DNA from 2 places in the Peribacillus sp. NPDC076916 genome. Region 2 is predicted to be linked to the other one. Evidence: a T-box and tRNA genes for the amino acid it is inferred to sense, from the RefSeq annotation. Region 2 holds a T-box; the other holds one or more tRNA genes.
What was found. A T-box is a leader RNA that pairs with one kind of tRNA and senses whether it is charged. The one in region 2 lies ahead of glyQ (glycine--tRNA ligase subunit alpha), so its partner is inferred to be a tRNA-Gly.

Region 1: it has a tRNA-Gly gene. The T-box ahead of glyQ (glycine--tRNA ligase subunit alpha) is inferred to sense a tRNA for this amino acid. The anticodon was not compared.

What each region holds. Positions count from the first base shown of each region.
Region 1 covers NZ_JBNNIU010000001.1:860,509-863,655, reverse strand. Annotated here, with positions in the region: gene ACQKFG_RS04295 (FUSC family protein) at 1-910, shown strand, start outside; gene ACQKFG_RS04290 (YbjN domain-containing protein) at 1,057-1,470, shown strand; tRNA gene ACQKFG_RS04285 (tRNA-Gly) at 1,656-1,729, shown strand; gene ACQKFG_RS04280 (B3/B4 domain-containing protein) at 2,164-2,832, opposite strand; gene queG (tRNA epoxyqueuosine(34) reductase QueG) at 2,937-3,147, shown strand, end outside.
Region 2 covers NZ_JBNNIU010000002.1:80,607-83,753, reverse strand. Annotated here, with positions in the region: gene glyS (glycine--tRNA ligase subunit beta) at 1-866, opposite strand, end outside; gene glyQ (glycine--tRNA ligase subunit alpha) at 853-1,749, opposite strand; T-box leader at 1,849-2,025, opposite strand; gene recO (DNA repair protein RecO) at 2,084-2,836, opposite strand; gene ACQKFG_RS05335 (YqzL family protein) at 2,870-3,013, opposite strand; gene era (GTPase Era) at 3,111-3,147, opposite strand, start outside.

The sequences.
Region 1 (3,147 bases), on a different contig from region 2:
CTTTCTCTCTTCCATTCGATATGGAACAATCCTTACCATTGCCGCCATCATCGCCTATTCCGCTGATTTTAACCGTTCGTATTGGATTCCCTTATCATGTGCAGCCGTTATGTCAGGTGCGACCATCGTTGCCACATTTCATCGTGCGGTACAAAGGACCTTCGGGACAATCATCGGACTCCTATTAGCAAGCTTAATTCTTGCATCCGTTCATAACGAGTTCATTATCGTTCTGATCATTTTGTGTTTGACAATCATTACAGAGCTTTTTATCGTACGGAATTATGGATTGGCGGCGATGTTTTTTACCCCTTCAGCTTTAATCATGGCGGAATATTCAACGCAAAGCTATGATTTTAGTTTTTTTGCGACCGTAAGAATAACCGATATCGTCGTTGGGAGCATGATAGGTCTTCTTGGATCGCTGTTAATCGGCAGTCAATCGGCCTCAAGCCTTCTCAATCATTTGATGGCCAAAACAATTCGAAGCCAGGGGCAATTTCTGTTGGTGGCGTTCTCTGGACATGATAATGGACTTGCAATCGATGAAAGCAGTGAAAGGAACAAAATGCAAACCAATATGGTGAATCTATTAACGGTCTACAATGCGGCTCTTGGTGAGATATTCAAAAACAAGGCTAGACTGGAATCTCTTTGGCCCGTGATATTTTCGATAGAACAGTTGGGATATTATTTAAATGCAAGCTTGAAATTCTCTGAACGGTCGGTACTTTCAGAGCGTGAACTTGCTCAATTACTGTATGTTTTTGAAACAATGGCAATCGCTGCAGATAAGGGGAGGCCACTTACTAATAAAGAGGTTCCGGAAATTGAAGGGTACTCAAAAATCCGCCACGAAATTTTGGATCTTCAAAAAGCACTTCGATTTAGCGGTGAAGCAACGAGCTAATTAATCTAGTGATTCTAATAAGGGAGTTCTTATTAGAATCTCATTCGCCACTGTTAATAGGATGAAATTTGCAGGATTATAGAAAAGTCTGTAAAAATGCCGGTTTTCATTATAAAATGTATTTACAAACAGAAAGGTGATGAACCATGTCAAACGTTGCTAAATTTCGTGATTTTTTAACTAGTGAGAAAATCTATATGAATGAGTTGAAAGAAGATGGCACCACCTTTTTTAGAGCCGAGCAAAAGTTAAAGGACGGGTGGAAGGTCCTTTTAGTATTTGCTTTCAATCAAGATGAAAATGTGGCGGACTTATTTTGCTTTAATGTCGCCGAGTTGAAGAATCCTGAAAAGAGACAGGATGTACATACACTGTTGAATGAATATAATGCTAATTTTAGGTATTCAAAGCTGTATGAAGAAAATGGGACCATTTCCATTCGGTATTCATACTCCATTGAGGGGGACATCGTACCGGATCTGGCATTCAGGAAGTTAATCATGCTGCTTGAAACGGCACAGCAGGTTTATCCGCGGTTAATGGAAGTCATTTGGTCTTAAATCATCATATAGGATGAAAAAGTTCTCTGAATCAGGGGACTTTTAACATCTTTACTAGAGTGAATGAATATATTAACGTTACAATACATTAATTATTAAATTTTTTTAAAAGAACTATTGCATTTTTTCACATTAAACTATATAATTAATTTTGTTAGTGATTCGACAAAGTTCTACAAGGATATGCGGGTGTAGTTTAGTGGTAAAACCTCAGCCTTCCAAGCTGATGATGAGGGTTCGATTCCCTTCACCCGCTCCAATACATACTCATAACGTAGGGTTTCGTTACCTGGAGAACGAAGCTTTGCGTTTAAATATTATTACAAGAATTCTACTGTTTACAGTGGGATTTTTTTATTGTCCCAATTAACTACATTCTATGGAAGCGGTAATGCCGGATGTCATACCGTAACGAAAATCGTGGCTTTCTATTTATTGTGATCCTTCATCTGGAAGAGTGGGGATTTCGATGCAGAACAAACTTGTTCAAAGAGATTAACTACGTAAGTAGAATCAGTTTGAATAGGTGTGTGCTTTTATTGTCCAAACTGAAAAAGTTGTGTAATTAGGTATGACCGAACGGTTGAATAAAAGGATATTCGCGCACGGGTTTTATTTATCCATATAAGTTAGGAAAAATCATGAAAAGACCCCTTCCGATTGTGGAAAGGGCTTATTTCCGTTCAGTTTTAATCATCCTTCTACAATCGAGTAAGTTCCTACACCCCCATGGATCTCAAGGAACATGTCCATCAAGGATTTCGTTAGCTGATTTGCTTCGGTGATTGGAGTATTGGGTTGTAAATATATGATTTGGATGGCCTTTTTCGTTCCTTCGGTGACTTTCGTGCGTTCTGAATCAACGTAAGGACTTCCGAATGCGCCATCATGGTCGGCTGATGTAATCATATTTTCCATGGAATTCAAGCGGCCATTCAACCCCTCATAACCATCTGACCCTTCGCCAATCTTTATCGAGATGTCTCCTGATAATTTGTCCGCATCATAAATGCCGATCGGAACTTCATATAACAGCGAGAAGAAGTTATTCAAATCGATGGCTGAATGGATGGGTGCCAAGTAATTCTGTTTTTTTATGCGGCGGTAAAGGGCTTCCACGGAGGGGCGATACCGTGACGGGTTTGTTCCTGTAGCCTTGAAAATCTCCCGCCACGCTTTAATTCCGGAAAAGTCGGTCAATTCCTTTTCTTCAAGGTCGAAGAAAAGTGCTTCCTGAAATAGTTGAAGTCTTCCTTTCACCATTTGCGGGGAGGGACCTACTTCGATTTTTTCATATGTAATGATCCCAACTTTGAATTCAGGGATTTTACTGCTTAGATTAGCTGATATAGTAATTTCCAACCGTTTCACCTCCAAAAATGATTGCAATTAGTTTATCATAGATAGCAATGGTTTGAAATGGATTCAAGCTTCAATGGGAATACTGAATGAAGTAGGTGATTAGTATGGATATGAACTTATTCAAGCAAGAAGTTATTTTATATAGTAAGGAAATCGGCATTGATAAAATCGGCTTTACATCAGCCACGGCTTTTACCGAATTGAAAGGTAGGCTGATACGTCAACAGAAGCTGGATTATCAGTCAGGGTTTGAAGAAACCGATATAGAAAAGAGGGTAAGGCCTGAATTGATATTCGATAAACCGCAATCCATCA
Region 2 (3,147 bases):
TCTTTAACAGGGAAATAACGTTGGTGTTCCTTCATTGATGTGATAAGTACCTCAGCAGGAAGCTCTAGGAATTCTTCTTCAAAATGTCCAAATAACACCGTTGGATACTCTACCAAATTATTGACTTCTTCAAGCAGATCTTCATCGACCGGGATGATCCAGCCTTTCTCCTGCTCAAGCTCTTTAATCTGATCCAATATAACTTGTCGGCGTTTATCTGGATCCGCCATTATAAATTGTTCTTTTAGCGTATCTTCATACCGTTCCGGCTGCTCGATGATTGCGCTATTGCCCAAGAAACGGTGTCCTTTTGTTTCACGGCCCGTTTCCACGTCAGCAATGCTAAATGGAACTATGTCATTGCCGAATAAGGCAATCAGCCATTTAATCGGACGGACGAAGCGGAGCTCCTGATTGGCCCAGCGCATATTTTTCGGGAACGTCATGCCGCTGATGATTTCCTGAAGCTCAGATAAAAGCTGAGCAGTCTGCTGTCCTTTTATGAATTTATTCACATGGGCATATTCCACACCCTTGAGTTCTTTAAAATAAATGTCCTCTGGAGTCATGCCTTGACCCCTGACGAATCCCAATGCGGCTTTAGACCAGTTGCCTTCACTGTCCAAAGCGATTTTCTTAGCCGGACCTTTTGCTTCTTCTTCGATATCCTTTTGGGATTCTTCCACATCTTTCACCAATACAGCTAAACGTCTTGGTGTGGAAAAAGCTTCAACCGTTCCGAATTCAATCGCTTTTTCCGTTAGCCATTGCTGTACTTTATCTGACAATTGTTTCATTGATGCTGTCACAAAACGGGCAGGCAGCTCTTCCAATCCAATCTCCAATAACAAATCACGCTTGCTCATTTGTATTCTCCCCTTTCACTTTCAGGATCGGGAAGCCTAATTTTTCCCGCTCTTCATAGAAGGTTTTGGCAACCTTACGCGCTAAGTTACGGCAACGGGCAATATAACCCGTTCTTTCCGTCACCGAGATGGCACCTTTGGCATCCAAAAGGTTAAATGTATGTGAACATTTCAAGACATAATCATATGCAGGATGTACAAGTCCTTCTTCCATTTGGCGATGCGCTTCCTTTTCATACATCGTGAAAAGCTGGAATAGCATATCAAGGTCGGAGGTTTCGAACGTATATTTCGAATGTTCGTATTCCGGCTGACCAAATATATCCCGAACTGTGAATCCATCTGTCCATTCTAGGTCAAATACATTTTCCTTATCTTGAATGTAAGAGGCGAGACGTTCGATTCCGTATGTAATTTCCACTGAAACCGGCTTACACTCAAGGCCGCCCACTTGTTGGAAATATGTAAATTGAGTGATTTCCATTCCATCAAGCCATACTTCCCAACCTAGACCAGCACAACCTAGTGATGGATTTTCCCAGTTGTCCTCCACAAAGCGAATATCATGCTCAAGCGGATTTATCCCTAATGCGCGTAATGAATCCAAATATAACTCTTGGATATTGTCAGGCGACGGCTTCATGATCACTTGGAACTGATGATGCTGATACAGTCGATTAGGGTTCTCGCCATATCGGCCGTCAGCAGGACGGCGTGAAGGTTCCACGTAAGCAACGCTCCAAGGCTCCGGTCCAATGGCTCTCAGGAACGTGTATGGGCTCATCGTTCCTGCCCCTTTCTCTACATCATAAGCATTCATCAATATGCAGCCTTGTTCAGACCAATGCTTTTGTAACGTTAAAATCATATTTTGAATATTCATCGTACACCTCCAGATTATTTAAAACGGCTCTTATAAAATTAAGGAATAGGAACCCATTACATCTTGGCAAACAAAAAACTCCCGTCCCTATGCGAAATGCATAGGGACGAGAGTTTACCCGCGGTTCCACCCTAATTGCCGTTTATAAAACGGCCTCTTTTCAAAGCAACATGCTCCGGAAACGCCCTTCCCTGTAAATCCATATCCCGGCTTCCACCGTCCCGGGTTCGCTTTTTATGGAGAATGACAGATACTCTTTTCCATCAACGCAATCTTCTTATTTTGATGATTAGAATTTTATACAAACTAGCATGGAATGTCAATAGGGCAGATCCTAAAACATATCTTTCATCGTATCAATCTGTTTCAGGAACTTTTTTGATTTCAAATGCAGACCGGAATATTCCTCATAATATGCATCGATGATCTTCCGAAGTTCTTTTTTCGTTTCAGGCTTAACGGAAATGTTTCCGAGCCTTGATAAATCGAAATAATAAAAGATTCGAAGCAATTTGACGGCTGCAGGTGAAATTTTATAATGATAGGGGTCTTTCCCCAGACAGCGGTGACAGATAAAGCCCGCTTCCCGAAGCGAGAAGGAGAATTCCCCTTCCGTTTCACCACATACAGCACACTGATTCAGCACTGGGTTAATCCCATTTACGGGCAGCATCTTCATTTCAAAAATGAATGTCAAAACCTCTGCGTCATATTCCTCGTTTATGTAATGCAAGGTTTGCGAAAGCAATTCATATAAATACGGATTCGGTTTCTTATCCTCGACGCTTTTATCAAGCAATTCAACAATATATGAAGCATAAGCAGTGGCAAAAAGATCCTCCCGTATGAAACGGAGTGAATCGACCATTTCGCCTTGCTGAAGACTACCGAGTCCGGTTGATGTGGTTACAAGAAAATACCCGGAGCAAAAAAGCTGTGTGACGGCAGAAAGCCTGCTGTTTGGTTTACTGGCTCCTCTAGCCATAACGCCAATTTTACCTAGCTCACGGGTATATATAGTAATGATTTTGTTATTTTCTCCATATGCAGTTCGCCTTATGACAATGCCCTCACATTTTTGGAGCATACCAAGACACCACCCATGCTCGCCAAGACTAACCTATGAAACAGGAAAATCAATTTCTGCTAGCTCATCGTTCAATACCAAGTGTCTTTCCTGTCTCTCGACTTCTATCTCCTTAAACAGCAAATAGGTGTCCACATTACCTGTTTCAGTAAATAACTCCCAGGTAAAATCCAACATATAAAGCCCACCTTTCATTTTTAACTAGCAATGAATATCCGACCATATGGTTAGCTTGACCGTTTTCCGAACTTTCATGAAGCGTAAATTTTGTTAATTAATACTCGCTCTCATTGAAGCCATAATCGCGAAGC